3 regions of the Allobosea sp. 685 genome follow, and region 2 is predicted to be linked to each of the others. Evidence: predicted binding sites of a transcription regulator. Region 2 holds the regulator's gene; each other region holds the start of a gene.
The links. Region 2 encodes PhoB, which activates phosphate uptake and scavenging genes when phosphate is short. Its sites were predicted from a motif close to TGTCATNNANCTGTCAT; they were not measured.
Positions count from the first base shown of each region.

Region 1: the regulator PhoB is predicted to act here: its motif matches at 5,640-5,656, upstream of RMR04_RS02260 (alkaline phosphatase).
Region 3: the regulator PhoB is predicted to act here: its motif matches at 5,358-5,374, upstream of RMR04_RS10915 (alpha-D-ribose 1-methylphosphonate 5-triphosphate diphosphatase).

Region 1 is NZ_CP134779.1:242,161-252,502, forward strand. Features, by position in the region: gene RMR04_RS02225 (FAD-binding oxidoreductase) at 1-448, shown strand, start outside; gene RMR04_RS02230 (hypothetical protein) at 789-1,082, shown strand; gene RMR04_RS02235 (VOC family protein) at 1,166-1,552, opposite strand; gene RMR04_RS02240 (aspartate aminotransferase family protein) at 1,689-3,128, opposite strand; gene RMR04_RS02245 (NAD-dependent epimerase/dehydratase family protein) at 3,125-4,129, opposite strand; partial or broken gene RMR04_RS02250 (transporter) at 4,276-4,641, opposite strand; gene cynS (cyanase) at 4,950-5,438, shown strand; gene RMR04_RS02260 (alkaline phosphatase) at 5,712-7,457, shown strand; gene RMR04_RS02265 (hypothetical protein) at 7,486-7,947, shown strand; gene RMR04_RS02270 (ABC transporter ATP-binding protein) at 7,925-8,656, shown strand; gene RMR04_RS02275 (FtsX-like permease family protein) at 8,653-9,888, shown strand; gene RMR04_RS02280 (hypothetical protein) at 9,969-10,342, shown strand, end outside.
Region 2 is NZ_CP134779.1:5,456,384-5,466,725, reverse strand. Features, by position in the region: gene pstC (phosphate ABC transporter permease subunit PstC) at 1-685, shown strand, start outside; gene pstA (phosphate ABC transporter permease PstA) at 718-1,608, shown strand; gene pstB (phosphate ABC transporter ATP-binding protein PstB) at 1,656-2,456, shown strand; gene phoU (phosphate signaling complex protein PhoU) at 2,496-3,215, shown strand; gene phoB (phosphate regulon transcriptional regulator PhoB) at 3,390-4,088, shown strand; gene RMR04_RS26795 (M20 aminoacylase family protein) at 4,199-5,398, shown strand; gene RMR04_RS26790 (TIGR03862 family flavoprotein) at 5,457-6,671, shown strand; gene RMR04_RS26785 (hypothetical protein) at 6,819-7,010, opposite strand; gene RMR04_RS26780 (hypothetical protein) at 7,010-7,168, opposite strand; gene RMR04_RS26775 (acyl-homoserine-lactone synthase) at 7,161-7,805, opposite strand; gene RMR04_RS26770 (helix-turn-helix transcriptional regulator) at 7,905-8,633, opposite strand; gene uvrB (excinuclease ABC subunit UvrB) at 8,848-10,342, shown strand, end outside.
Region 3 is NZ_CP134779.1:2,013,259-2,023,600, reverse strand. Features, by position in the region: gene glpD (glycerol-3-phosphate dehydrogenase) at 1-1,027, shown strand, start outside; gene RMR04_RS10930 (MFS transporter) at 1,052-2,275, opposite strand; gene RMR04_RS10925 (NAD(P)-binding domain-containing protein) at 2,275-3,684, opposite strand; gene RMR04_RS10920 (ArsR/SmtB family transcription factor) at 3,732-4,049, opposite strand; gene RMR04_RS10915 (alpha-D-ribose 1-methylphosphonate 5-triphosphate diphosphatase) at 4,156-5,298, opposite strand; gene RMR04_RS10910 (Rdx family protein) at 5,526-5,819, shown strand; gene RMR04_RS10905 (TRAP transporter substrate-binding protein) at 5,892-6,878, opposite strand; gene RMR04_RS10900 (TRAP transporter large permease) at 6,878-8,746, opposite strand; gene RMR04_RS10895 (dipeptidase) at 9,218-10,342, opposite strand, start outside.

The sequences.
Region 1 (10,342 bases), 1.4 Mb from region 2:
GCCATTCTTTTATCCGCTCGATCGTGTCGCCAACTGGAACCGCGCCTATGGACCCAAGGGCCTGCGCCAGTTCCAATGCGCGGTGCCGACGGCCCATGCCCGCAAGGCGGTGGAGGCGATGCTGAGGCGCACGCTGGCGGCGGGTGAAGCTTCGTTCCTGACCGTGCTCAAGCTCTTCGGCGATATGCCGTCGCCCGGCATGATGTCGTTCCCGATCGCGGGGGCGACCCTGACGCTCGACTTTCCCAATCGCGGGGCGCGCACGGAGGCGCTTCTGGCGGAGCTCGACCTGATCACGATCGAAGCCGGCGGACGCGTGAACCCCTATAAGGATGCGCGCATGTCGCCGGCGACATTCGAGGCCTCCTTCCCGGATTGGCGGGAGTTTGCGCGCCATATCGATCCGGGCTGCTCGTCGAGCTTCTGGCGACGGGTGACGGCGGGTTGAGCGTCACGGCGGTGAAGTCCTAGTTTTCGTGGCTCCTCCGGCGTTTCCGGCAAATCCGCATCGTCATCCTGGGCGACCGCAGGTCGACCCGGGATCCATCGGAGGGCCAATCCTTTAAAGGGCCGGGCCTCCGATGGATCCCGACGCTCCGCGGAGTTTATCCTTGGGCCGATCGAAGATCGGACCCGAGGGCTTCGGCCAGGATGACGCGCAGATATGATGCTCGTCTCGGAGACTGAAAAAAACTTCGCCCTCCTTTGAACCTCTCAGCTCCCCGCCGCGACCAATGCTCATGGAGGGCGAATGGTTCGCCCCCGATCGAACCTCGGGAGATGCCGTCATGACCAGCTTCAAGAAGACCGCGACCGCCGCTCTGGCCGCCCTCACCCTCTCCACCGCCATTCTCGCCGGCGCGGGCAGCGCGGAAGCCTATCCGCGCCATCGTGGCTGGGGCGTCGGCGCCGGCATCGTCGGAGCGCTTGCCGTCGGCGGCCTGCTCGCGGCCTCCGCCAACCGCGCCTATGCCGAGCCCGTCTATGACGAGGATGCTCCGGTGCGCCGCTGCGAGATGGTCGAGCGCGTCAACCGCTTCGGCGAGGTCGTCGGCTACCGCAAGGTCTGCTCGCTCTACTGAGCCGCAACCATGGCCCGCATCGATCCGGTCCCTCGGTTCCCCCGAGGGGCCGGATGGCGTTTTGGGGCCTGAAGAGCGTAGATTTATGATTCCGGCGCCTCAGCCTGGCAAACCGCCTCGAGCGCCCAGCCCTCGGGAGCGATGACGAAGGCGGCGTAGTAGCTCGGCCCGTAATGCAGGCGCAGGCCGGGCGCGCCATTGTCGCGTCCGCCGGCCAAAAGCGCCGCAGCGTGGAAGGCATCGACCGCAGTGCGTGTTGGCGCGTTGAAGGCGAGATGAAAACCCGGCCCGGGCGGGGAGGCCTGCGGCCGCAGTTTCAGCGCCAAGAGATCGCCGCCGCCGGGCGGCCCGTAGCCGGCGGCATCCGGAGCGGTCCAGACGCGAACCAAGCCGAGCGGGCCAAGCGCCGCATCATAGAAGGCGATGGCGGTGGTGAGATCGCGGACGCCGAAGGAGAGATGGCCGAGCATGAAGCACCCTCTGTTTCGGTAATCCTTGGTTTCGGCAAGCCTGCCCCGGGCTTCCGCCAGCGCATGTCAGCGGCTCCTGTGCGAAAAGAAAAGGGCCGGCGAACCGGCCCTTTCAGAGATTGTGTGACAACTGGCCTCAGCCCTTCGCCACCGCGACCTTGCGCAGATAGTCGGTGACGATCTTGGTGATGCCGCGCGAGAGCAAATCGTCGAGCGCCGCGATGAATTCGTCGCATTGCTCGCGGGTGACGATCAGCGGCGGCTCCAGGCGGATGACGTTGCGGTTGTATTCGGTGAAGGCGACGAGCATGTCGTAATCCTTCAGCAAGAGCGCGCCGATGAAGCCGCAGAGCGAGCCTTTCAGCTTGTCGTCGAGCAATGCGACCATGTGCTTGAGGCCAAACGGCATGGTCTCGCTGATGTCGTTGAACTCGATGCCGATCATCAGGCCGCGCCCGCGGATCTCCTTGAGCAGGCTCGGATGCTTCACGCGCAGGCCGTTGAGCTTCTCGATGAGATAGTCGCCCTGGCGCTGGGCGTTGCCCATGAGGTCTTCCTCATAGAGCACGTTCAGCGCCTCGATCGCCGAGATGCAGGCCTCGCCCATGCCGCCGAAGGTGGCCTGAGCATGGATCAGCGCGGTCTTGGGCTTGCCATAGGCCTTCATGTAGATCTCGCGGCGGGCGATCATCGCACCCATCGCCGCCTTGGAACCGCCGAGCGCCTTGGCGAGCGCGGTCACGTCCGGCACCACGCCGTCGCGCTCGAAGGCGAAGAACTGTCCGGTGCGGCCGAGACCGCACTGGACCTCGTCGGCGACCCAGAGCACGCCATGCTTGTCGCAAAGCGCACGCAATTCACGCCAGAAGCCGAGCGGCGCCTCGACGATGCCGCCGCCGCCCTGGATCGTCTCCATCACGACGATGCCGATCGCGGGATCGCTTTCGAGTGCCTGGCGCACCGCTTCGATATCGCCGAAGGGCACCTTGACCCGGTTCTCGACCAGCTTGAATTGCGACTGGTAAAGGTTGGAATCCGTGACCGAGAGCACGCCCTTGGTCTTGCCGTGGAAGGAATTCGCCGCGTGCAGGATTTTCGAGCGCGCCGGTCCCTGCGCCTGCTCGGCGACCTTCAGCGCCGCCTCCATCACCTCCGATCCGGTCGAGCCGAAGAAGACCATGTCGAGATCGCCAGGCGCGATCGCGGCGAGGTTGGCGGCGAGCGCCGAGGCGTATTGCGACATGAAGGCCATGCAGATCTCATGGCGGTTCTCGTCCTGGAACTTCTGCCGCGCCGCGACGATGCGCGGATGGTTGTGGCCGAAGGCGACCGAGCAGAAGCCGCCGAAGAAATCGAGGATCTTGCGGCCATCGCGGGTGATGTAATGCATGCCCTGGGCGCGATCGACGATGATCTTGTCGAAGCCGAGCAGTTTCAGGAAATGCACCTGGCCGGGATTGACATGGGCGGTGAAGAGCTCGCGCACGGTCGCGGCGTCGAGCTGCTTGGCCTCCTCGACGCTGTAGAGCTTCGGGCGAGCCGGTGCATCATCGGTCTTGAAAGCGGGCATGCTCATGCTGCGAGGCTCCTCTGCGCCTGATTTCGGATGTCTTTGCTCTTGCGGTATTCGGTGTAGGCGGCGAGCAGCATGTCCTCGTCGCGGTGCTTGGGCGTCCAGCCGAGCTCGCGCTTGGCCTTGGAGGTGTCGAGGATGCAGATCTCGTCGGCGATCATGTACTGCTCCGGGTCCATGATCGGCAGGTTGATCCAGTCGAGCGTGTTCAGCGTCAGCTTGACCAGCGGCGCCGGCGTCGGCAGCAGGATCGATTTCGAGCCCGCATGCGCGATCAGGTCGCCGAGCAGCTTCTTCACCGGCGGCGGATCGTCCGAGCCGAGATTATAGGCGCTGTTGGGGAAGCCGGCCTTCCAGGCCGCTATGCAGGCGCTGGCGCAGTCGAACACCGAGATGAACTGATAGGGGTTTTTGCCCGAGCCGATCATCGGCACCGGCAGGTTCATGTCGATCAGCGTGAACAGCTTGACCAGGATGCCGAGCCGGCCCGGCCCGATGATCAGGCGTGGCCGGAAGATCGGAATCTGGAAACCCTTGTCGCGATAGCCCTGCGCCAGCGTCTCGGTGGCGAGCTTGCTCTCGCCATATTCGCCGAGCGGCTTGGCGGGATGGGTCTCGTCCTGCGGCACGGTGACGGAATGGCCGTAGATCATGTCCGTGGTGAAGTGGACGAGCTTGTTGGCGCCGTTCTTCTCCATCCAGGCCAGGATATTGGCGGTGCCATGATAGTTTACCGGCCAGAAGAAATCGTGGCGCTCCTTGCGGATCACGATGGGCGAAAGCATCTTGGCCGAGAGATTGTAGACGAGGTCGTCCTTGGTGAGCGGGATGGCGTTCACGCTCTCGGCGCTGGTCACGTCGATGTGCTGGAACGGCACCTTGGCGTAATGCGCATGGCCGCTCTTGACGATGTCGGCGACCAGCACCTCCTCGCCCATGGCCGCCAGATCCGCCGCCAGATGCGAGCCGACGAAACCGTCTCCGCCGATGATGATATGTTTCATGGGTTCAGGTCTTCCGGACTGGGTCAGCGCGGCAGGCGCGGCGGGGTGCGGACCGGCACCGGGACCGGCCGGAGCACGGGTTTCGGCTCCAGCAGCATGCCGAGACGAAGGAAGAGGCGTGCGATCAGATCCATGTCGGTCCCTCAGCTCTGTGCGATGAAGATGGTGCCCAGCATGATCAATCCGATGCCGGCAATGCGGGCAGGGCTCAGATCCTCCTGGAAGAAGAAATAGGCGTAAACCGCGACCAGGACGTAGGCGAGGCTCAGGAACGGATAAGCGTAGCTGATCTGAACCTTCGACAGCACGACGAGATGCGAGGCCATGCTGACCACGAAGGTGCACAGGCCGAAGAAAACGAAAGGGTTGAAGACGACGCGCAGGATCGTGGCGATCAGCCCGTCCTGGCCGGGGTCGAGCTGGCCGACGCCGGTCATGCCGCGCTTGAGCATGAGCTGAGCCGCAGCGTTGGTCAGCACCGTGAACAGGATCAGGGGAATATAGGAGTTCATCGGGCGATCAATTTTCCGTGCGGCCAGTGGGCCTTTGAATGACGCGGAAATTACTTCAAATACCTTACGTTGCGGTCCTTACTTCCGCGTAACGTTAAGATGATCCTGCCGGGATCTCATAAAGGCGGAATGACTTCACTTCGCGCCGCAGTTGGTATGCGAGCGAGCGCAGGCTCTTGGCCCGCGGCTTGCTACCCACGCCTCGGTTCGCCGACCCGTTCGACGTTGCTCGCCGCATGACCGAAGGATGCCTGAGGCGGGCACGGCCGACATTCCGGTGCTGACATTTCCAAGGAGGAGCCGAGACCATGAAGCGCGAAGAACTCACCGAGAAGATCCTCGACATCAAGCGCGAGAAGGGCTGGAGCTGGAAATACATCACCGGGGAAATCGGCGGCATGTCCGAGGTGCTGATCGTCGGCGCGCTCCTGGGCCAGATGAAACTGGTCAAGCCGTTGGCGGAGAAAGCTGCGACCTTGTTCGGCCTTACCGAGAACGAGAAGCGGATGCTCAACGAGGTGCCCTATCGCGGCACGGGCACGCCGATGCCGCCGACCGACCCGTTGATCTACCGTTTCTACGAGATGGTGATGGTCAACGGCCCGGCCTGGAAGGCGCTGATCGAGGAGGAGTTCGGCGACGGCATCATGTCGGCGATCGATTTCAACATCGAGTTCGAGCGTGAGCCGAACCCGAAGGGCGACCGCGTCAAGATCGCCATGTCGGGCAAGTTCCTGCCGTATAAATATTACGGCAACGAGCAGGGCATTCCCGATTACGGCTTCAAGGAAGCGTAGAGCATGTCCGCGTTTCTCCGAATCGCGGACATGCTCTACGTCCTTGTTTTATCGCATTTTCTTCATGCGAACTGGTGCCCGCTTCGCTCGAAAATGCTCTAGCCTGTCGGTTCATGGCGTCGTGCAAGAGATCGCGCGTGTGTTCGGGAGCGTGTAAATATTGTTATAGTATAACATTTCCGACGTCAGGAAAGCGCATGTAGTAATCGTACTGTCACATACGCTTCCTAACGGTCGCCGACGGATATCGAACGGGTTCGAGCGGAGACGGGCATGCGCGCGCAAAAATGGCTGATGACGATCCTGGCGACAGGGCTTGCCGGGGCCACTCCCGCGCTGTCGCAGACGATCTATCCGATCAACCGGGCTGAAATCCTCGCGGGCTCGCGCTTCGATTTCAAGGTCGAGTTCCCCAACGCGCCGACCTCGGCTGATGTGACGGTCACGATCAACGGCAAGCCCGCAGCCGACATCTTCGGCAAGCCGACCGCCTTCACCCAGAACGAGGAAGGCCAGAAGCATTCGGCGCTGTGGCTGCGTGGCGCGACGCTGCCGGCCGGCAACTACGTCGTCGAGGCGACGCAAGGGGCGAACAAGGCGACGGTGAAATGGCAGGTCTTCGCGACGGCCCAGCCGCGCCGGGCCAAGAACGTCATCCTGTTCATCGGCGACGGCATGTCGGTGGCGCATCGCACTGCGGCGCGGATCATGTCCAAGGGCTGGGAAGAGGGCCGCTTCAATGGCGAACTCGCCATCGACGACATGCCCAACATGGCGCTGATCTCGACCTCGGGCAGCGATTCCATCGTCACCGACAGCGCCAACAGCGCCCATGCCTACACCACGGGCCACAAATCCTGCGTCAACGCGCTTGGCGTCTACTGCGCCAAGAACGCGCTGACGCTGGACCACCCCAAGGTCGAGACCATCTCGGAGCTGATCAAGCGCCGCAACAAGATGACGATCGGCGTCGTCACCAATGCCGAGATCGAGGATGCGACGCCGGCCGCCATGGTCGCCCATACCCGCCGACGCTCGGATTACAACGACATCGTCAAGATGTTCTACGATGTGAAGCCGGACGTGATCATGGGCGGCGGCTCGCCGAACTTCCTGCCCAAGACGACGCCGGGCTCCAAGCGCACCGATGATCTCGACTTCATCGCCCAGTTCAAGGCGGCCGGCTACAGCATCGCCACGACCAAGACCGAGATGAATGCGGCCGCCGCTTCCGGCGCCAAGAAGCTGCTCGGCCTCTACAACACCAGCAATGTCGACGGCGCCTTCGATCTGCGCCTCGCCAAGAAGGGCAGCATCGCCAAGTTCCCCGACCAGCCCGACGTCGCCGAGCAGACCAAGGCTGCGATCGACATGCTGAAGAGCAATGAGGACGGCTTCTTCCTGATGGTCGAGTCCGGCCGCATCGACAAATACAGCCACTCGCTGGATTGGGAGCGGGCCGTGTTCGACACGATCATGCTCGACAACGCCGTCAAGATCGCCAAGGATTTCGCCGGTGAGCGCAACGACACGCTGATCATCGTCGTGCCCGATCATACCCATGCGGTCTCGCTCGTCGGCACCTATGATGACGAGCGCCCGGGTCAGCTCCTGCGCGACAAGCTCGGCACCTATGCCGACTCCAAGGCGCCGAATTACGGTCCGCTCGACGCCGATGGCTATCCGACCAACGTCAACACCTCGCGCCGCCTCGCCGTGGTCTTCGGCACCTATCCCGACACCTGCGACACGGGCCGCCCCTTCATGGATGGCGAGCGCGTTCCGGCGGTGAAGAGCGCCGACGGCAAGACCAATGTCGCCAACGAAGCCGACTGCACCGGGCCGCTGGCGACGCGCAAGGTCGGCAACCTGCCTTTCGACGCGAATTCGGGCGTGCATTCCGGCGATGACGGCATCTTGACCGCGATGGGCCCGGGAGCCGAGAAATTCCGCGGCCACAAGCCCAACACCTATGTCTTCCGTGTGATGGCGGAAGCGCTGGCGCTGGGCGGCGAGTGAGCCGGTCCTGATCCGAGGCGAATGGTCCGTGCAGCAACCGATCCTCCTCGCAAGACTGTCCCGTCGCGGGCTCCTTCAGGGGCTCGCGACGCTCGCGTTCTGCGAGGCCGCCTCCGCGGACGAGGCGACGATCAGTTTCGACGGGCTCTACAAATCCTTCGGCGTGCTCGGCTTCCAGTTCTCGGATCGCGCCACGAGCCTGCGCGGGCAGGAGGTGCGCATGCTCGGCTACATGGCGCCGCCGCTGAAGCCCGAGAGCCATTTCTTCGTGCTGACGCGCGAACCCCTGGCGATCTGCCCATTCTGCCAGTCCGATGCCGACTGGCCGGTCGATATCGTCGTGGTCTTCATGAAGGCGGTGACGCCGATGGTCAGTGCCGGGCAGAAGGTCGCGGTCTCCGGACGTCTCGAAATCGGCTCCGCGATCGATGCCGAGACCGGCTTCGTCAGCCAGATCAGACTCGTCGATGCCAGTTTTCACGTCGCTTGAACGGCAGCCGGCGGCTGCGGCGCGGGCGCTGCAGTTGACCGGGGTCAGGCTCGACCATCGAGGCGGCGATGGCCGGCCGTTCCGGGTGCTCGATCTCGCCGGCCTGGCGATTCCAGCTGGCGCACGGGTGGGTCTGCGCGGCGCCTCGGGCTCGGGCAAGACCTCGCTGCTGCATCTCGTCGCCGGGCTGATCCGGCCCGATGCCGGTTCGGTCAGCTGGGGCGACATAATGGTCTCGGATCTGCCTGTCGGCGCCCGCGACCGCTGGCGCCAGGCGACGCTGGGCTTCGTCTTCCAGGATTTTCACCTGATCCCCGAGCTCGACGTCGCGGCGAACATCACCTTGCCCCTGACCTTCTCGCAGTGGCGGATCGGGCCGGCTGAGCATGAGCGGGCGGCGATGCTCGCGGCCCGGATGGGGCTGACCGATCTTCGGCGCAAGGCGGGCGTGCTGTCGCGCGGCGAGCAGCAGCGCGTGGCGATTGCGCGCGCGGTTTTGCTGCGGCCTGCGCTGATCCTTGCCGATGAGCCCACAGCCAGCCTCGACGCTGCCCATGCCGCCGAGGTCGGAGCGCTCCTGGTCGAGGTCGCAACCGAAACCGGTGCGACCCTGATCTGCGCCTCGCATGATACGGCGCTGCTGGCGCGGATGGACCGGCGCATCGAGCTTGCGGTAGCCCCCGCCGCGCCGATCGAGAGCGCGGCATGAACCCGCTCCCGATGGTCTGGGCCGATATCCGGGCCCTGCGCTGGACGGCGCTGGCGATCATCGTGCTGGTGGCGCTTGCGGTCGCTGTCGGGGTGGCGATCGGGGCGCAGGAGCGGGCCTTGCGGCGCAGCTCGGCGGCTGCGGCCGAGGATTTCGACCTGCTGATCGGTGCGCCGGGCAGCCAGACACAGTTGCTGATGTCGGCGGTCTATCTCCAGCCGGATGCGGTGCCGCTGATGGACGGGCGATTGCTCAACACGCTGGCGCGGGATGAGCGTGTCGCCGGCGTCGCGCCGATCGCCTTCGGCGACGTCAGCAAGAGCTATGTGATCGTCGGCACCACGGCGGCCTTTGCCGGCCGCTGGGGGCGGCTCGCGCCATCGCAGGGTCGGCTCTTCGCGAGGGAGGGCGAGGCGGTGCTGGGGGCCGATGTCAGCTATGGCCTCGGCGACAGCATCGCGCCATCGCATGGCGTCCTCGGCGCAACCGCGCGTCCGGGCGTGGCGCATGAGGACGAGGCCGGGCATCGCCATGCCGGTCACGACTATGTCGCGGTCGGGCGGTTGCCGCGCCTCGGTTCGCCCTGGGACCGGGCGATCCTGGTGCCGGTCGAGAGCGTCTGGGAGATCCATGGCCTCGCCAATGGCCACGCCGTGGATGACGGCCGGATCGGGCCGCCTTTCGACGGGCCGCGGATCCCCGGCGTGCCGGCCCTGGTCGTCAAGCCGCGCAGCGTCGCCGGCGCCTATGCCTTGCGGGCGCAATATCGCCAGGGCGGTACGATGGCGTTCTTTCCCGCCGAGGTTCTGGTCACGCTCTACCGCGCGCTTGGTGATGTCCGCAGTGTCCTGGTCGCAGCCTCCTTCCTCAATGCGCTGCTGATCCTGGCGGCGGTCCTGCTGTTGCTGATCGCGGTCGCGGGCCTGCGGCGGCGGCGCTATGCGATCCTGCGGGCGCTGGGCGCGCCACGCGGCTATGTGCTGCTGGTCGTCTGGCTGGGCATGGCCGGGCTGATCGGCGCAGGCTGCGTCGCGGGCCTGCTGGCTGGCGCGGTGCTGACGACAGCGCTGTCAGGCGTCATCGCCGGGCAGACCGGGCTGCGGCTCGTCTTCGCGATCGAGAGCCAGGAGATCGCCTTCGTGGCGGCGCTGCTTCTCATCGGCAGTGCGATCACGCTGGTGCCGGCGCTGATGTCCTATCGCGCCCCGGCGGTCGCCGGCCTGCGCGACTGAGTTCGTTTACCCATACGCTGCTGTCGCGATTTGACATCGAGCAGCCTAAACTTGCACCGAACCCGAGCGTGGTGCGCAGCATGCCTCTCCCCAATCGCGTCAGCCCCGATGGCAGCCTCTTCGCCGATCCGGCGCGCGGCCTGTTCTATGGCAATCGCGGTGGGCGTTTCCACGATCCGCGGTCGCACGCCGTGCCGACGCGGCTTTATGCCAACCGGCAATGGCTCTGCTGTGTGCTCTCCTTCAAGGGCCGCAGCCGGACGGTCTGGGGGCAGGGCTATACCGAGCTGTTCTTCTGCGATGAGGTGACCGCGCTCGCCGCCGGGCACCGGCCCTGCATGGAATGCCGTCGCGCGGATGCGCTGCACTATCGTGCGGCATTGGTGAGCGGGCTCGGCTTGAGCGAGATGCCGCTCTTTCCGGCGATCGACCAAAGGCTCGATGCGGAGCGGCG
Region 2 (10,342 bases):
CATCGGTGTGCCGCTGTCGCTGGGCATTGCGGTCTATCTGACGCAGCTCGCCCCGCCCTGGTTCAAACAGCCGGTCGCGACCGCCATCGAGCTGCTCGCCGCTGTGCCCTCGATCATCTATGGCATGTGGGGCCTGTTCGTCTTCGTGCCGCTCTTCGCCGCCTATGTTCAGGTGCCGCTCTCCAACATCGTCGAAGGCCTGCCACTCGTCGGCACGGTGCTGTATTCGCGCTCGCCATCGGGGCTCGGCATCTTCACCGCGGGTATCATCCTCGCTTTCATGATCATCCCCTTCATCGCCTCGATCACGCGCGACATGCTGGAGCAGATCCCCTCCGTGCTGCGTGAGAGCGCTTATGGAATTGGGGCGACCACCTGGGAAGTCGTGCGCCATGTCCTGGTGCCCCAGGCCGGCGTCTCGATCATCGGCGCGGTCATGCTCGGCCTCGGCCGCGCGCTCGGCGAGACCATGGCGGTGACCTTCGTCGTCGGCAACGCCAACCGGCTCTCCGCCTCGATCCTGGATCCGGGCTCGACCATCGCCTCGCGCATCGCCAACGAGTTCAACGAGGCGCTCGGCTTGCAGCTCAACGCGCTGATCGCGCTCGGCTGCATCCTGTTCTTCGTCACCTTCGTCGTCCTCGTCATCGCGCGCATCCTCGTCTCGCGCGTCAAGAGCTACTGATAAGCAAGAGCTACTGAATAAGGCCGCCGATCATGAGCATGACGACACCCTCCACCGTGCGCCAATTGCCCCAGGCCGAATGGGGCCGCGTGCGCCCCTCGCGCCGCACCGCCGACAAGGCGATGAAGCTGATCGCCACCGGCTTCACCTTCCTCGCCATCTTCGTGCTGTTCTGGATTCTCGGCATGCTGATCGTGAAGGGCGTCGGCGGGCTTTCGCTCGCGACCTTCACCCAGGTCACGCCCGGGCCCGGTTCCGAGGGCGGTGGCCTTGCCAACGCCATCGTCGGCTCGATCGTGCTGACCTTCCTCGGCATCGCGGTGGCGACGCCGATCGGCGTGCTCGCCGGCACCTATCTCGCCGAATACGGCAAGGGCTCGCAGCTTGCCAATCTGATCCGCTTCATCAACGACATCCTGCTCTCGGCGCCCTCGATCCTGATCGGCCTGTTCGTCTACGTCATCCTGGTCGAGCCCTTCCGCGGCTATTCCGGCTGGGCCGGCGGCGTCGCGCTCGGCATCATCGCGATCCCGGTCATCGTGCGCACCACCGAGGACATGCTGCGGCTGGTTCCGGGGCCATTGCGCGAGGCTGGTGCGGCGCTTGGCGCCCCGCCCTCCGTCGTCATCACCAGCGTCACCTGGCGGGCGGCGAAATCGGGCATGGTCACCGGCATCCTGCTGGCGCTCGCCCGCATCGCCGGCGAGACCGCGCCGCTGATCTTCACCGCGCTGAACAATAATTTCTGGTTCTCGCCGACGCTCTCTGGCGGCGTCTCGAACCTGCCGGTGACGATCTACCAGTTCGCCTCGGCCCCTTACGAGAACTGGCAGCAGCTCGCCTGGGCCGGTTCGCTGATCATCACCGTCTCGATCCTGCTGCTCTCGCTGATCGCGCGCCGTATCGTGCGCGGCAGCAAGTGAACGGCTATCCTGAACCCTCGTCGCGTTCGATCTGAAGGAAGAAGTCGATGCTTTCGACGCTGGAACTGAGCCCGCAAACGCTCGATGCCGAAGCCCCGGTCAGGATCGCGGTCAAGAACCTCGATTTCTACTACGGCGAGCACAAGGCGCTGAAGAGCGTCAATCTCGATTTCCGCGACCGCCATGTCACGGCGCTGATCGGCCCCTCGGGCTGCGGCAAGTCGACCCTGCTGCGCATCTTCAACCGCATCTATTCGCTTTATCCCGAACAGCGCGCCACCGGCGAGGTCATCCTCGACGGCCGCAACGTCATCTCCAACGATGTCGATGTGAACGAGCTGCGCTCGCGCATCGGCATGGTCTTCCAGAAGCCGACGCCCTTCCCGATGTCGATCTACGACAATGTCGCCTTCGGCATCCGGCTCTATGAGAAGCCGCCGAAGTCGGAACTCGACGACCGCGTCGAGGGCGCGCTGCGCCGCGCAGCGCTCTGGGACGAGGTCAAGGACAAGCTCAAGGCTTCGGGCATGGGCCTGTCGGGCGGCCAGCAGCAGCGCCTGTGCATCGCGCGCACCATCGCGCAGAAGCCGGAGGTGATCCTGTTCGACGAGCCGACCTCGGCGCTCGATCCGATCTCGACCGGCAAGATCGAGGATCTGCTGGAGCAGCTCAAGACCGATTTTACCATCGTCATCGTCACCCACAACATGCAGCAGGCGGCGCGTATCTCGCAGTACACCGCCTTCATGTATCTCGGCGAGGTGATCGAGTTCGCGCCGACCAACACCATCTTCATGAACCCGCACAAGAAGCAGACGCAGGACTACGTCACCGGCCGCTTCGGCTGACTGTCCAGTTCCGCTCCCGCTTCCAGAGGATCCGCCGCGATGACCGAACATATCGTCCGCTCCTACGACGCCGAACTTGAGGGGCTGCGCCGCAGCCTCGCCGAAATGGGCGGCATGTCCGAGCGCATGCTCGGCGATTCCACCGTGGCGCTGGTGCGCCGCGACACCACGCTCGCCCAGAAGGTGATCAGCGCCGACCAGCGCCTCGACAACCTCCAGCGCGATGTCGAGGAGCGTGCGGTCCTGACCATCGCGCGGCGCCAGCCGCTGGCGAATGATCTGCGTGAATTGATCTCGGCGATCCGCATCGCCGCCGACATCGAGCGCGTCGGCGATCTCGCCAAGAACATCGCCAAGCGCGCGGTCGCGATCTCCGGCCAGTTCCAGCCACCGCATCGCGCCGTGGTCGGGCTCGAGCACATGAGCCGGCTGGTCCAGGCCCAGCTCAAGGACGTGCTCGATGCCTATGCCGCGAGCAACGAGCAGAAGGCCATGGAGGTCTGGCGCCGCGACGACGAGATCGACGCGCTCTACACCTCGCTCTTCCGCGAATTGCTGACCTATATGATGGAAGATCCGCGCAACATCACCTTCTGCACGCATCTCCTGTTCTGCGCCAAGAACGTCGAGCGCATCGGAGATCACACCACCAACATCGCCGAGACGATCCACTATCTCGTCACCGGCGAGTCGCTCGATCTCAATCGCCCGAAGCTCGACACCACCGACATCAATGTCGAGGCGGTGACGGGGAGCTGATGGAATGAACGCACCGGCACCTTTCCCGTCATGGTCGTCCTCGGGCTGGTCCCGAGGATCATCCCGACCATCCACGTCTTCACCGGTCGAGACCTGTGTTCAAGACGTGGATGCTCGCCACAAGGGCGAGCATGACGGTGTGTGTCGGCTGAATGCCAGGAACGGAACCGCGCCATGCCCGCACGCATCCTGATCGTCGAGGACGAGGAGCCGCTCACGCTGCTCCTGCGCTACAATCTCGAAGCCGAGGGCTTCGAGGTCGACAGCGTCGCGCGCGGCGACGATGCCGAACTGCATCTGCGTGACCACACGCCCGACCTCGTCCTGCTCGACTGGATGCTGCCGGGCCTGTCGGGCATCGAGCTCTGCCGCCGCCTGCGCACGCGCAGGGACACGGAGCGCGTGCCGATCATCATGCTCACAGCGCGCGGCGAGGAGACCGAACGCGTGCGCGGTCTCGCCACCGGCGCCGACGACTATGTGGTCAAGCCATTCTCGCTGCCTGAACTGATCGCGCGCATCCAGGCGCTCCTGCGCCGGGCCAAGCCTGGCCATGTCGCGGGGCTGCTCGCGGCCGGCGATCTCGAGCTCGATCGCACGACGCGCCGGGTCCGCCGCTCCGGCGCGGAATTGCATCTCGGCCCGACCGAATTCCGCCTGCTCGAATTCCTGATGCAGGCGCCGGGCCGGGTCTATTCCCGCGCACAGCTCCTCGACGCCGTCTGGGGGCGCGACGTCTATATCGACGAGCGCACGGTCGACGTTCATGTCGGCCGCCTGCGCAAGGCGATCACGCCCGGCGATGCCAAGGATCCGCTGCGCACGGTGCGCGGCGCTGGCTACGCTTTCGACGAGACCTTCGCGCGAGGCTAAGAGCGCGCGTCATTCCAATATCGGGTCGGGGCGCTGCGGCCCCGTCGATTGTTGCAGGTAACGTTCCTCTTTAGTCTTGGCCGCTCATGCGCCCGCCAGGATTCGAGACCGTGATCTCCAGCCCCGTTTTTCCCGCCATCAAGGCTTTCGAAGCCGAGCTCATCGCCATTCGGCGTGACATCCACGCCCATCCCGAGATTGCCTTCGAGGAGGTCAGGACGGCGGCCCTGGTGGCGCGGACGCTGCGCGGCTGGGGCATCGAGACCCATGAGGGGCTGGCCGGGACCGGCGTTGTCGGCTCGCTGAAGGGCGAGCGCGGCGGGCAGCGCGCCATCGCGCTTCGCTCCGAGCTGGACGCGCTGCGCATCGAGGAGAAGAGCGAGATCGCGCATCGCTCGACCATTCCCGGCAAGATGCACGCCTGCGGGCATGACGGGCATATCGCCATGCTGCTCGGCGCCGCGCGCTATCTGGCGGAACACCGGGATTTCGGCGGCACGGTTCATTTCGTCTTCCAGCCGGCGGAGGAGGGCTTGGGCGGTGCCCGCGTCATGCTCGAGCAGGGGCTGTTCGAGCGCTTTCCGGTCGATGCCGTCTACGGCATGCACAACCAGCCGGGCCGCCGCGCCGGGGAGTTCGGCATCAGGCAAGGGCCGATGCTTGCCGCCAGCGACACCTGGGTCGTGACCTTTCGCGGAACCGGCGGCCATGGCGGCTCCGGCACTCATACCGCGACCGACCCGACGATCGCGCTGGCCAATTTCATCCTCGGCGTCCAGGCGATCGTCGCCCGCAATGTTCCCGCCGTCGAACCGGCGGTGTTGAGCGTAGGCCACATCAATGCCGGTGCTTTCAGCTCGCCCAATGTCATCCCCGCCGAGGTCGTCGTCACCGGCACGGCGCGCTGCTTCTCGGCCGCGGTGCGCGACATTCTGGAGCAGCGCCTGGGCGTGCTGGCCGAGGGCGTGGCGGCCATCCAGGGCTGCAGCGCCGAATACCTCTACAAGCGCCGCTATCCGCCCCTGATCAACAGCGTTGACGAGACGGCGCTTGCGGCGACGGTAGCCAGCGACCTCGTCGGCGCGGAGAAGATGGACACGCATATCCCGCTCAACACCGGCGCCGACGATTTCGCCTTCATGCTGGAGCAGCGGCCGGGCGCCTTCATCCGCATCGGCAACGGCACCGCGGCGGAGGGCAAGGGCAATCTGCTCCACACTCCGCTCTATGATTTCAACGACGATATTCTCGCTCTGGGCTCGACCTATTGGGTGCACCTCGTGCACAAGGAGCTGACATCGCAGGCCTGATCCCGCTCGCCGCCCTCCGGCAGCCGAAACCGGAGCTGGGCCGCAGGAGTTTGAGTTCATGCCGACATCCGACATCGCGATCATCGGCGCAGGCCCCTCTGGCCTGATCGCCGCCGAGCGGCTGTCCGCCGCCGGCCACGCCGTTACGATCTATGACCGCATGCCCTCGCCGGCGCGCAAATTCCTGCTCGCCGGTCGCGGCGGGCTGAACCTGACCCATTCCGAACCGCTGGATCAGCTCCTGACGCGCTATCGCGATGCGCAGGCCTGGCTCGAACCGGCGATCCGCGCCTTCCCGCCCCAGGCTTTGCGCGATTGGGCCGACGGTCTCGGCGCCGACAGCTTCACCGGCACGAGCGGGCGCGTCTTTCCCAAGGCGATGAAGGCCTCGCCCCTGCTGCGCGCCTGGCTGCGCCGGCTGGAAGGGCAGGGCGTGAAACTCGCATCGGGGATGCACTGGACCGGCTGGAGCGCCGACGGCGCGCTTGCCTTCCAGACCCGCGACGGCGGGGTCGAAACGATCCGGCCCGGCGCGACCTTGCTGGCCCTCGGCGGCGCGAGCTGGCCGCGTCTCGGTTCCGATGGCGGTTGGGCGCCGCTGCTCGCGGCTCGTGGCGTCGCCGTCGCGCCGCTGCTGCCGGCCAATGGCGGCTTCACCGTCGCCTGGTCGGCGATGATGCGTGAGCGTTTCGCTGGCGCGCCGTTGAAGCGCATCGTCATCCGCTTCGGTGAGCGTCAGGCCACCGGCGAGGCGATGATCGATGCCGACGGCATCGAGGGCGGCGCGATCTACGCGCTGTCGGGCCTGCTGCGCGAGGCGATCCTGCGCGAGGGCAAGGCGGCGGTGACGCTCGATCTGCGGCCCGACATGGAGACGGCGCGCCTCATCGAGCGTCTGGCGAAGCGCCGCAAGGGCGAGACGCTGAGCAACCATCTGCGCAAGGCGGCGGGCCTGTCGCCGGTCGCGATCGCGCTCCTGCGCGAGGCGAGCCCGCGCTTGCCTGAGGACGCAGCGGCCTTGGCGGCGCTGATCAAGGCCGCTCCCCTCATGCTCACCGGCCTCGCCCCGATCACGCGCGCGATTTCGAGCGCCGGCGGCATCGAAGCTGGCGCGGTCGCTCCCGATTTCATGCTGAAGGCGCTGCCCGGCGTCTTCGTCGCCGGCGAGATGCTGGACTGGGAAGCCCCGACCGGGGGCTACCTGCTGCAAGCCTGCTTCGCCACCGGCGTCGCGGCGGCGGCGGGGATGGAGGCGTGGTTGGCGCGGGCGTAAGTCGAGCCAGAAATCCCACTCCAGAATCTCCACGTCATCCTGGACAAGCGGCGGAGCCGCGCAGCTCCGGGATGACGGCGTGGTTCCGGGAGACACGGGACAAGCGAGAGCACTCCTCCCACGTCCTCCCCTAGGTTTGCCTTCTCGTCACGCGTCGTGAGGTGACGGCAGCCCGCGCTCGTGGTCACGGGTCCGCTCATAGACGGCGTCGAGATCCTGGCTCACCAGCATGACGGCGTCGTGGCCCAGCGGCTTGGCCTGGAGCGCTCCGTTGGTCAGCAGGAAGAGCTGCACCAGCGCCGACCGGCAGGCTTCGTTCAGGCTCAGGACCTGCGTCATCAGCCAGAGATCGTCGGGAAGGTCGAAATGCGCCGCGACGTCCAGCAGGGGGTGTAGCGCGGGTGCCGTTCCATCAGCGTCATTAGGGTCGCCAGCGCGTTTCCGAGGTCTTGCCGTTCCTCGGAGGACAAGGCCGAATAGGCGTGCTCGTCATACATGGTTGGTTCGCCTTTCCTCGATGATGCGCGGCCCATGCCGTCGGTCGACCAGGGTCGGGGCGGCGATCCGCTTGAAGGCGAGCGTGCTGCGCCAGGCCTCCTCCGTCACGCTGATCATCGTGCCGATGCAGGACATGCCGTCGATCATCGTCGGCAGGCCGAGCGGTTTGACCTCCCAGCCGAGCTCCAGGAAGCGCGGCATCCACCAGGTTTCCATCACGACGGTGATCGCGCTGAAGTTCTGCTCCAGGCAGTATTCGAGCATGCCGCCGAGGACGGTGTGCAGCACGGCGGATTCGTGGCCGCGATGCTCGGGAACCACGAAGATCCGCGTCCATTCGACGATGTCGGGGCCGCGCTGCAGGCCGCGGATATTGGCGAGGAACGGAAAGACGTCGCTCATCAGATGCGGGCAGAGCGTCGGCACGAGCCGGGAGCCCCCGATCACCTTGCCCTCCTTCAGCGCCAGCAGATAGACCGCGTCCTCCGTGTCGAACTGGTCGATCTCCCGGCCGTCGGGCCGCTCCAGCTCCATCCAGCGCCGCTCCTCGACATAGACGCGATGTCGGATGCGGAAATGTTCTTCGATCTGATCGGCATAGAGCCGGCGATTGGAGGCGTCGACGACGTGAATCATGTGCTCTTCCCCAGCAGCGTGAGGAAGAATCTTCTACCGATCCGCGCGGGGCGGAATCCCGGTTTTCCGGGAGTGCCGAAGTTTTCGCAGATCTATAGACTAAAGTCTGATCTCGCCGCGCAGATGCGCCTCGACCACCGTGCGCGTGCGGCCCCGGGCGCCGAGCTTGCGGGCGGCGTTCTGGTAATGCGCTTCGACGGTTCCCGCCCGGATATTGAGCGCCGCGGCGACGCCTTCGGTCGATTTGCCGACAGCCATCCAGGTCAGGACCTCGCGCTCCCGCACGGTGAGGCAATGGCCCCGATTGCCGCGTATGGCGGCCTCGGCCTTGGCATGGGCGTAGAGCGACATCAGGTGGATGGCGGAGCGGGACTGTCGCGACAGGTCGGGCTTGTCGCCGGCCATGGTGACGACGGCCTTGAAACCGTCCTCATTGTGGATCGGCACGCAGAAGCCATGGACCATCTTGAAGTCGCTGGCTCGCCGCATGATCTCCTGCTGGCGCGCGCTGGCGACCTCCTGGCGGTAGACCTCGGCCCAGACGAAAGGGTTAGCCGTGGTCTTGCAATGCGCTGCGATCGGGTCGTCATCGGCATAGTTCTGCCGGACATAGAGCTCGAACCAGCCATCGGGCCAGCCATTCAGCAGCACCAGCGGCGCGATCCTGTCGCCGGTCTCCGGCAGGCCGGTGATCAGGAAGGCGTGGAAGCCGAAGCTGGCGAGCTTGTCGCGCAGCGAGGTGATGATCGTCTGGGGGTCGTTGAGGCGCGTCAGCACATCGATGAAATCGAGCGCATCTCGTCCGGTGTCGAAGTGTTGTCCCGACATGAACGGTTCTCACTGGTCGTACTATAGCCGCATTGTTGCAGCGCGTTTCGGGGAGTCAATGCCTTCTGTGCAAGGCTGAGCCTCTATGCGGGACTGGTTCTGCGCGCAAGGCGCGCCGCGCAGCCATCTCCTCCTGCCATCTCCTGTCAGCTATGCGGCCCGCCATGCGCCTTGCCCTCTCGCGCTTGGGCGGCTTCCGTCCCATATTGCGGTCATGTCCAAGACCTCCGCTCCCAAGACCTCCGCTCCCAAGACCTCTGCTCCCAAGACTTCCGCGCCCAAGACTTCCGCGCCCAAGACTTCCGCGCCCGAGACCTCCGCCTCCGACGCCAAGACGAAGCCCGCGAAAAAGCCCGCCAGCGCGCGCACGCCCAATTCCAAGGCGACCAAGCCCGAGTTGAAGCCGCTGGAGGGTTATCTCGCCGACCTGCTCAACCCGGCGATCAACCGCGGCAACACCGTGCCCGGCGGCGCCTCCGGCTTCAGCGATCAGCCGCAGGCCGGTTACGAGCCGGAGTCCCGCCCCGGCGACAATGCGCCCAAGCGCAAGATCGGCAAGAAGGCCGATTCCGCCTTTGACGGTGTCGAGGGCGAGACCGCCGCGAGCCTGACGGCGCAATCGCTGCAGACGCTGCTCGAGACCGGCAGCCCCTTTATCGACCCCGGCAAGGCCTGGACGCCGCATCGCCCGCCGCGCCCGGACAAGTCGGAGGGCGGCATTCCGTTCCGCATGCAGTCCGATTTCGAGCCCGCCGGCGACCAGCCGACCGCGATCGCCGATCTGCTGGACGGCATCGGCAAGCAGGAGCGCGACCAGGTCCTGCTCGGCGTCACCGGCTCGGGCAAGACCTTCACCATGGCGAAGGTGATCGAATTGACGCAGCGTCCCGCCCTGATCCTGGCGCCGAACAAGACGCTGGCCGCGCAGCTCTATGGCGAGTTCAAGAGCTTCTTCCCCGACAACGCGGTCGAGTATTTCGTCTCCTATTACGATTACTACCAGCCTGAGGCCTATGTGCCGCGCTCGGACACCTTCATCGAGAAGGAAAGCTCGATCAACGAGCAGATCGACCGCATGCGCCATTCGGCGACGCGCTCGCTGTTGGAGCGCGACGACGTCATCATCGTCGCCTCGGTGTCCTGCATCTACGGCATCGGCTCGGTCGAGACCTATACGGCGATGACCTTCGGCATCAAGCTGGGCGAGAAGATCGAGCAGCGCCAGCTCATCGCGGATCTCGTCGCCCTGCAATACAAGCGCACGCTCGGCGATTTCGCCCGCGGCTCCTTCCGCGTGCGCGGCGACGTCATCGAACTCTTCCCGGCCCACTATGAGGACCGCGCCTGGCGCATCGGCCTGTTCGGCGACGAGGTCGAGCAGATCTCGGAGTTCGACCCGCTGACCGGCCAGAAGACCGCCGACCTCGAATTCGTCAAGGTCTACGGCAATTCGCACTACACCACGCCGCGCCCGACGCTGACCCAGGCCGTGAAGTCGATCAAGCAGGAGCTGCGCGGCCGCCTCGACGAGCTCAACAAGATGGGCCGCTATCTCGAGGCGCAGCGGCTCGACCAGCGCTGCACCTTCGACATCGAGATGATCGAGGCCACCGGCTCCTGCAACGGCATCGAGAACTATTCGCGCTATCTCACCGGCCGCAAGCCGGGCGAGCCGCCGCCGACCCTGTTCGAATACCTGCCCGACAATG
Region 3 (10,342 bases), 3.1 Mb from region 2:
CACTAAGGGAGCCGCGATCCACACACGAACAAAGGTCGTCTCGGCCGATCGCGACGGCGACCTCTGGCGAATCGTCGGGGAAGACGAAGCCGGCCGTATCACCGTGACCGCCAAGGCGCTGGTCAACGCCGCCGGCCCCTGGGTCGGCGAGGTTTTGGGCGGCGTCGTGCGCTCGAACACCAAGGCCGCCGTCCGCATGGTCCAGGGCAGCCATATCGTCGTGCCCAAACTCTACGAGCACGACCGCTGCTACATCTTCCAGAACGCCGATGGCCGCATCATCTTCGCGATCCCCTATGAGCGCGACTTCACCCTGATCGGCACCACCGACCGCGACTACAAGGGCGATCCTGCCCAGGCGAAAGCGACGCCCGAGGAGATCGATTATCTCTGCGCCGCCGCGAGCGAGTATTTTCGTGCACCCGTCACGCCCGAGCAGGTCGTCTGGACCTATTCCGGCGTGCGCCCGCTCTATGACGACGGCGCCTCCAAGGCCCAGGAAGCGACGCGCGACTATGTGCTGACGCTCGACGCGCCCGAGGGCGAAGCCCCGCTGCTCTCGGTCTTCGGCGGCAAGATCACGACCTATCGCCGCCTCGCCGAAGCGGCTCTGGACAAGCTCGCGCCGCATGCCGACTGGGCCAGCAGGCCTACCTGGACCGTCAACGGCACATTGCCTGGCGGCGATTTCCCGGTGACCGGCTTCGAGGCGCTGGTCAACGAGATCGCCGCCGCCCGTCCCTGGCTGGCGCGATCGACCGTGACGCGGTTGGTACGCGCCTATGGCACGAAGGCGCGCGAGATCCTCGCCGGCGCGCAAGGCATGATCGATCTCGGCCGCCATTTCGGCGCCGATCTCTATGAACGCGAGCTGCGCTATCTGATCCGCGCGGAATGGGCGAAGCGCGGCGCGGACGTGCTCTGGCGGCGCGGCAAGCTGGGCTTGCGCCTCTCAGTGGATGAGCGCGAAGGGCTGGACGCCTTCATGCTGGCTGAGGCGAAGACGACGACTGAGCCGGCTGTCTGAAGGCAATCGAGGTTGGCTGGCGGCTCAGCCCACCTTGCGCGCCAGCAGGAAGAGCGCAACGGCGGCAAGCGCCGACAAGGCGATGAGAAGCAAGCTGCTCGGCATCAACCCCGCCCGCTCGATCAGGATGGCGAAGGCCAGCGGAGCGGCGGCTTTCACCGCGAGCCCCGGTGCTGAAAGCTTACCCAGCATCGCGCCATATCCGGCCGGGCCGAAGAGCTGCAACGGCACGGTTCCACGTACGATCGAGCTCAGGCCCATGCTGACGCCATAAGCGATGGCGAAGAGCCCGGCGAGCGTCGCAGTCGTATTGCCGATCATAAGCGTGAGGAAGCCGAACGGCATCAGCGCAGCCGAAACCCAGGCCGTGGTGACAGGGTCGAGCGTGGTGCCGAAGAGCATCTCGGCCAGGCGTCCCGCGACCTGCGAAGGGCCGACCATGGCGCCGATGCCGACAGCGAGCCCGGCGCTCAGGCCCAGCCCCTGCAGCATCGTCAGCATATGCACCGACATGGCCGAGACGACGAAGCCCTGCAGCGAGAAGGCCAGCGCAAGCAGCATGAAAGCGCGTCGCCGCGCCGCGCCTTCGAGATAGCCATCCTGCGGCGCCGTCACCGCAGTGGCTATGGGCGTCACAACCGGCGGGCGATGCGGGCGCCCGGGCAGCAGGAACAGATGCAGGGGCGCGCAGAGCACGAACTGCAGCACGGCATAGAGCCGGTAGATCTCGCGCCAGTCGAGCCCGTTCAGCAGGGCCGTCGTCAGCGGCCAGAACAGGGTCGAGGCAAAGCCACCGATCAAGGTGAGCTGGCTGATGGCGCGCCGCGCGCCACCGCCCTTGGCCTGCGTCAGGGCGGTGAAGGCGGCGTCGTACAGCACCATGGTCGAGACGACCTCGAGCGCGATCATGGCGGCGAAATAGCCAACCGGCCCGCGTGCCTCCGCCAGCGCCAGCAGCGAAAGACCGGCCAGGGCCGAACCCAGGCTCATGATCATGCGGGTGCCATGCTGGTCGATCAGACGACCCACGAGCGGCGCGATCAGCCCGCCGGCCAGCAAGCCGGCAGCAAAGCCGCCATAGGTCCATTCCGGAGCCCAGCCGAAGCTCGCCGTCACGCCCGGCGCGAGCACGGCGAAGGCATAGTACAGGCAGCCATAGCCGACGACCTGGGTAATGCCGAGGGCGAGGATGAGGGACAGCTCTCTCCCTCCGGACGGAGCGGGTGACGGCAGCAACGAGCCCAGCATCAGACCTCGGCCACCTCATGAGCGGCACTGCGAACCGGCGTGCCTCCACAGCCGCAACCAGCTTCGCCGGAAGCTTTCGCCCGGGCATCATCCGCGCAGCAGGCATCGACCGCCGCGGGAGCCGGGCCGCCACAGCAGCCGGAGTCGGCCACGGCAGGGCCGCCGGGCCTCGTGCTGCAGACGCCGGTTTCGGGCAGCATGAGCTCGACTCGCCGCGCCGCCGCGTGATCGCCCGCGATCTCGGCCACGATCGAGCGGACCTGTTCATGGCCGGTGGCCAGCAGGAAAGTCGGCGCCCGGCCATAAGCCTTCATGCCCGCTATGTAGAAGTCGGGCTCGGGATGGGCGAGTTCGACCGCACCATGTGGACGCACCGTGCCGCAGGAATGTGCGTTGGGATCGATCAGGGGCGCAAGGGCGGGTGGGCATTCCAGCGCCGGATCGAGCTCGACCCTGAGTTCACGCAGCCAAGCGAGATCGGGCCGGAACCCGGTCGCGACGATCAACTCGTCGACCGTCACATCGCGTCCGCCACCATTGACCGCCACAAGATGCAGACTGGCCTCCCCCCGTTCGGCCCGTTCGAGCTGGAAGTCCGTCTCGACTGCGATCAGGCCGCGCTCGACGAGCTTTGCGATGCGCGTGCCCAGTTCGCCGCGCGCGGTCAACTGATCGGCCGCCCCACCCCCAAAGGCCTTGGACAGCATGGCGCCGCGATAAAGCCAGACGATCCGGGTTTCGGGCGCACTCGCCTGCAGATCGGCGAGCGCGATCAGCGTGCCGATGGCGGAATGTCCGCTGCCCAAAACCGCAATCCGCTTGCCGGCATGGCGCGCCCGCGCTTCGCCGAGCACATCGGGCATACCGTAGCTGATCGCAGCAGCGGCCTCGCGCTCCCCGAGCGCCGTCAGCCCACCCGAGCCAGCCGGGTTGGGCGAGAACCAGGTGCCGGAGGCGTCGATCACGGCGTCCGCCAGCAGGGTTTTCTCGCCGGTTCCACTGCCATAACGCAGAGCAAAGGGCGCGGAATCACGCCCGGCCGTCCGGACCTTGTCGAAACCGGACCGGGTCACGGAGAGCACGCGCGCCTCGAAATGGATCGCACCGCGCAGCGCCGTGTGTTGCGCCAAGGGTGCAAGATAGCGATCGATCAGCTCGCCGCCGGTCGGGTATCCGCCCGGATCTGGACGGCTCCAGCCGGACGCGACCAGCAGCCGCTCCGCCGCGCCATCGATGTTGAAAGCCCAGGGCGAGAACATCGGCACATGCGCCCAATGCCGCACGGCATGCCCAACCGCACTGCCCTGCTCCAGCACGACCGGTCTCAGGCCGCGTTCGGTGGCATGGGCCGCCGCCGCCAGCCCAACCGGCCCTGCCCCGATGATCGCAATGGTCTTGATCTCCGCCATCTCATGATCCTCAAATTCTGGAATAATCGAAATAGCAGGCGGAGACATCAGGCCGCGTCCTGCTCGTTTGGGCCACAGCGGCTCTCGACGCAGCACTCGGCCACGAGGAACTGCAGCAACGCGTTCATCAGGTCGAAATTGGCCCGGCAGATCAGCGTGGTGCCGTCGCGCTCTTGGCTGACGAGTCCCACGATGATCAGCGTCTTGAGGTGATGCGACAGGGTCGATGCCGCGATCTCGAGCCGTTGCTGGCACTGGCCGACTGAGAGCCCGTCATGGCCGGCGCGGACCAGCAGGCGGAAGAGCGAGAGCCGGGTCGGATTGCCCAGGGCCTCGAGTCTGGCGGCGGCGTCTTGCGTGTTCATGCAACCACGATGCTCCAGGCTCGGCCGGCGGTCAATCCGTATTTCCGGAATTATGGAATAATACGATTTCCGCGCAGATGGCCCCGGGGCCGCGCGACCGACAGCGCTATGCCAGCACGCTCTGATCCGCGAGATGGACGAGCCTGCCGCCGGCGATCGTCGCGACAACGCGCGGCTGCGGCCCCTCCGCGACCAGGATAAGATCGGCGCGTTTGCCGGGCGCGATCACGCCGCGATCATGCAGCCCCAGCGCCTGCGCCGGCGCTTGCGAGACCAGCTTCCAGGCTTCCGTGAACACCGCCGCCCCCTTGCGCGCCAGAATGAACGGCGCCAGCGCCAGCGCCGGGTAATAATAGTCCGAGGCCAGGATCGTGCAGAGCCCCTGGCGCACCATGTCCTCGGCCCCGGGGCAGCCGAGATGCGAGCCGCCGCGCACGACATTGGGCGCGCCGAAGACGATCGCCTCGCCATGGGCGGCAGCCTCGCGCGCCGTTGCCACATCGATCGGGAATTCCGCGACGCGCACGCCGAGCGAGCGATACCAGGCCCGCATCTGCGGCGTCATGTCGTCGTGCGACAAGGTCGGCACGCCAGCCTCGAGCGCCGCCTGCGCCAGCCGCGAGACCGAGCCCGCGACCTCGTTGCGGCGGGAATAGACCGCCTCCGCCAGCCTCATGAAATCGGCCGAAGACAGCCCGGTACGTTCGACCATCTTGGCGACCTTGGACGCGCGGACGCCCTCCTTCAGCAGGCCTTCGGTATGGTCGTTGAAGGCGAGCACGCCGACCTTGCCCTTGGCGATCCAGTCGAGAATCTCGGCCTCGGCGTCGAGATTGAAGGTCTCGTGGCGCAGATGGAAGCGCGTATCCGCGCCAAGCTCGGGCGCAAGACGCGCCATCGCCTCGATCAGCGAGCGCGCATTGTCGGCACCGCGCAGGCCCGGCTCCCAGGACCAGGTTACGCCATGGAAGGCTGTCGTGATGCCGCTCGCCAGCATGGCGCGATCAGCATCGCGCAAGGCAAGATCGATGTCGAAGGACACGCCGGGACGCGGCATGATGTGGCGCTCGAAAGCGTCACCGTGGCAATCGACGAGCCCCGGCAGCACGAGCAGGCCGGAGGCATCGAGCCGTAAAGCACCGGCAGGAGCAGGCGCGCCCGGCTCCGCGATCCTGCCGCCCGCGACGACGATATCGGCCTCGACCAGCTCCTCCAGCAGCGCCCTGCCACCCGTGATCACGATCGACATCTCATTCCTCTCAGCCAGCGCGACGAATCGGCGTGAACACCTGCCGATGAAAGCGGTGCATGACGATGCGATGACGACGAGCCCCGGCCGGCAGAACGGCACCGTGCCGGCTTGCCCCGCGTCTCATATGCCGGCAAGAGGCTTGTGTCGGCGAGAGGCTTGCGCAAGAACCGCGCGCCCCGGTCGGCTTAACGGTTCACCGCCTGACCGCTACGGAGCGAAAGCCAATGACCGACGTGAAACCGCCCCGCATCGCCATCACCTATTGCACGCAGTGCAACTGGCTGCTGCGCTCGGCCTGGATGGCGCAGGAGCTGCTTCACACCTTCGGCCCTGATCTCGGCGAGGTCGCCTTGCGACCGGGCTCAGGCGGCAGCTTCCAGATCCATTACGACGACACGCTGATCTGGGACCGCGTCGCCGATGACGGCTTTCCCGACGTCAAGGCGCTGAAGCAGCGCGTCCGCGACCGGCTCGACCCCAGCCGCGACCTCGGCCATCTCGACCGGGCGGCGCAGTAAAGCGTTGCGCGAAAAGCTGGGTACCGGTTTTTCGCGGGAGCAATGCTCTCAATTTTTAGAAGCGATCACGCCTCACGCGCTCTTCGCTACCGCCTCGATCTTGTCGATGCCGCCGAGCTTGGGCGCAAACGAGATCCAGACCTTGCGCGCGCCCTCCTCCCAGGCTGGCCGGTCCTGCGGCTGCACGACCTTGCCGCCTTCCGCCGCAGCCTTCGCCATCGAGGCCTCCTCGTCGGCAATGATCAGATCGTCGAAATAGCCAACGCCCTCAGTGGCGGCGGCCGACAGCGCCGCCTTGTCTTCGGCTGAAAGTCCCTTCCAGAACGCGGCCGAGACATAGATCACGCCCGAGGCCCAGATATGGCCGGTCTCGATCAGATAGGGCACGACCTCGTGCAGCTTGAAGCCGACATAGGCCGATTTGGTCAGGTCCATGCAATCGACCACGCCGGTCTTCAGCGCGTTGTAGGTCTCGGGGATCGGGATCGGCGTCGGGTAGGCGCCGAGCCCCGACCAGAGCTCCGTGTGCAGCGGGCTCTGGATCACGCGGATGCGCTTGCCCTTGATGCCTGCGGGCGTAGTGATCGGCTCCTTGGCCAGGAGATGGCGTGCGCCGTAATTGATGAAGCCGAGCACGACGAAGCCCTGCCCCTCGAACTTGCCCTTGAGCTCGTCGCCAAGCGGTCCCGCCAGCACACGCTTGAGATGGCCCCGGTCGCGGAACAGGAAGGGTAGATCGAGGATCTGGCTGTCGGGAACCCAGCCCGACAAGGCCGAGATCGTCGAGAGCGAGGCCTGGACCGAACCAAGCCGGACGCCCTCGGCGACCTCCTTCTCGCCGCCCAGCGCAGCATTGCCGACGATGCGCAGATCGAAGCGGCCGGGTGCGGTCCGGTTCAGGATCTCGGCGATCTTCCGCCAGACCCTGGTCTCAGGCTTGTCCTCGCCGAAGAGCGAGGCGACCGTCACGGGCCGGCCGGCGGCATGGGCCGTGCGGGTGGACAGCAGCGCGGGCGCGGCCAACAGGCTAGCCGTGATCTCGCGGCGGGTCGGCGACATCAGAACAACTCCTTGAAGGATGGTGGAAGCGAGGGCCAGGCGGCCGCCCCCAGGCACAGCACGGCAAGCGCGACCAGAAGCGTCGCCAGCAGCGGCAAGACCGCCCGGAAGACGGCACCTGCCGGAACCCGAGTGATGCCGCTGACGACATAGACCAGGATGCCCAGCGGCGGGGTCAGGCCATGGATCATCAGGTTGACCACGAGGATGACGCCGAACTGGATCGGATCGAGCCCGGCCGAGATCGCAACGGGCAGGAGCAGCGGCGCCAGCAGCAGGATCGCCGCGCCGATATCGAGGAAAAGCCCGGCCACCAGCAAGACGAGATTGGCGAGCAGCATCACCGCATAGGGGCCGCCGCCAAGCGCCGTCACCAGCCCCGCCATCTGGTCTGAAACCCGATCGACCGCGAGCAGGAAGGCGAAGGGCGCCGACGCACCGATCAGCATGCCCACGGCCGCTGCTTCCGTCGCCGATTTGCGCAAGGCGCCGAAGACCGTGCCGATATTCAAGCTGCGCAGCGCCAGACAGGCGACGAGCGCATAGGCCACCGCCAGCGCCGAGGCCTCGGTGACGGTGACGACACCGAAGCGGATACCGACCACGACGACGACGCCGAGCCCGATCGCCGGCAGCGCGCCGATGAAGCTCTTCGCCCTCTCCTGCCCGCTGGCCTTGGGCGCAGCATCGACCACCTCGCGCACGCTGAGATGGATGCCGATCGCCAACGCCAGCGCCAGGACCCCGCCGGCGATGAAGCCGCCGACCAGAAGCGAGCCGACCGACAGATTGGTCGCGGTCGCCAGGATCAGGAAGGCGATCGAGGGCGGGATGATGTTGTCGAGCATCGAGACGCCGGCCACGATCGCCGCCGCATGGGCCGGCGGGTAACCGCGCGCGATGAGGGCCGGCGCCATCACCTTGGCGCCGAAGGCGGCGTTGGCCACCGAGGAGCCTGACGCGCCTGAAAACAGCACGCTGGACATCAGCGTCGTCTGCGCAAGCCCCGCCCGCCAATGCCCGACCAGCGAGGCGGCGAAGCGCACCAGCCGCTCGGCCAATCCTCCCGCCGTCAGCAACTCGCCGGCGAGCAGGAAGAACGGAATCGCCAGCAGCAGGAATTTCGAGACGCCCGAGACCGTGTTCTGGACGATGGCCGGCTCGGGCAACAGCCCGCCGAAGGCGCCGCTGAGCGAAACGCCGGCAAGCAGCGCATAGGGCAGCGGCGCGCCCAGGATTAAACCGAGCCCGGCGAGCGAGGCCGCGACCAGACTCGGCGTTTCCACGAAAAATCCCGTGACGCTCTGCGCCGCCAGATAAAAGCCGATGCCGAGAAGCAGCGAGGCCAGGGCCGCCGGCCAGGAACTGTCCAGCGCGGCTCGCCACAGCACGACGACAACGGTCAGCCCGCCACCGAGCGCAAAGGCGGCGAAGCGCAAGCTTTCCGGCAGGCCGAGAACAGTCGAGCTGCCGCCGACGAGCGCCACGACGCTGGCCCCGCCGAAGGCGAGCACGAGCGAGCCATGGACCGCGACCGCATCGGCAAAAACCGAAGCCAGGCGCTGCGCTCCGACGGGCAGCAGGCGCACGATCACGTCGAGCCGCATCGCCAGCGCGCTCGTCGCGGCCAATGGCGCGCCAACGGCAACCAGCGCCACGTTCAGCCAGATCGCCAATTCGTCGGACCAGACGAATCCACCGCCAAACACATAGCGGCGCAGCACGGCTGCCATCACCACGGCGAAGAGCACCGCGAGGATGATGGCTCCCAGCCATTCCAGCCCGGTCACAAGGCAAGACAGCCCGCGCTCGGCCTGGCGGCGCAGCGACGGCTTCAGCGGCAATGATGAAGAAGCAAGGCTCGTCATGGTGCTAACGCAGTGGCGAGAATGCGTGCGGACGCAAGAGGCGGCCGCGCATTCCTAGAAAACCGGGTGGAGCTGCGGCGCAAAATCCTGGCCCGCGCAGCGCCGCATCAATCGTGCGGCAGAGATGTTCACCAGCATTGTCACACCGCGCGCCCGGGAGCTTGCGAAGGCCGCCCCATATCAAAAACTGGAGGCACCTTAGGGAGAAAGCCAGGCGGGTCCAGAGGCGCGGCTCAAAAACGATAAATCTCTGGAGAATCGACCATTTCGAGAAAATCGATCCGAAAGCAGAGCGGGAATGGCGGTCAATTCTCTTGCCGCCTTGCCACGGCTCGGACATGCCGGGAGTTCTCGCGCGAGCGAATCCCGGGGCGGCCTTGTCCAGGTTCACCCGAACGATGCTTTGGAATATGGCTACCAGTGCGCATGCCCGTAAGGCCATACCTTTATAGACACAGTGAGCGCGGCGCCTCAGGTTTTGAGACACATCTGAGCCACGCGTAGATAGTTCCCGCCGAGGATGTCGGCGGTCTCTTCGGGCGTGAACCGCATGAGCAGATGGGCGGCTAAATCTGGTAGTGCTGTGTAGTCCGGCAGGGCACTCGGACCGACCAAGCCCATCATGTCCGACCCCAACCCGACATGCGCCGGACCAACGACGTCCGCCATGCGCGCGATGCCGTCCGACAACGCCGCCAAGTCTGGAAACACGCTCGCCGGCGGCCAGATGCAGATGACGCCGCCTGTTCCTGCCACGATCCGGGCATGGTCGGGAGTGATGCGACGGGTGCGGATCGCAGGCTTCGTCGTGAGCGAGGTGTGGGAGAGGATGAGGGGCTTGCGCGCCACTTCCGCCGCTCGGCGCACGAGAGCCTCAGTCCCGTGCGCGACGTCCACGATGACGCCGAGCGCCTCGCAGCGTCGGATCACCTCGGCTCCGAAGGCCGTGAGGCCGCCATGCACGGGTGGCTCGGTCTGGATGTCCCCGAGGGCGTTCACCCGGTAGTGCGTAAGTTGCAGATGGCGCAGGGCGGCGCGGCGGTAAGCCTCGTCCAGAGGGCCGAGATCGCCTTCCAGGAAGTCCGCGCCCTCCGCCGCAACGAGGACCGCCGGGGTATCGGCGCGGGCCATGGCGAGATCGGCGCCGGTCCGGACGATGCGCAAACCCTGGTCGCGTATCAGAGCGTGGAGGCGTGCGAAGCCGCGCTCGGCATATGCCGCAAGCTCGCCGGGTTCGGGCTCGCGGAAAGCTTTGATCCGTCCCTCGGGCGTAACCCGGTGCGTGGGGGAATCGGAGACGATTGCTAGGCAGGTAACGGCGAGCCCCCCGAGGCGCATCGGCTCTGCGAGAGGCGTGAAGGGCGCGTGCCCCCCCTGTTGGCGCATGCGGAGGATGCCGCCGGCGTGGCTGTGGCAGTCAATCGTCGGGCGCACGGCGAGGAAGGCGGCGGCCTCCGTGCGCCGAGCCGCGCTCACCCCGTCAGACGGTGGTGCCTGCGCACTCGCCGCGACCGGCAGACAGAGGAGCGAGGCAGCCGCGACGAGCCCACGACGGGACAGGCCGAAGCGCGGCCTCTGCGCCGGGCTGGGAACAAC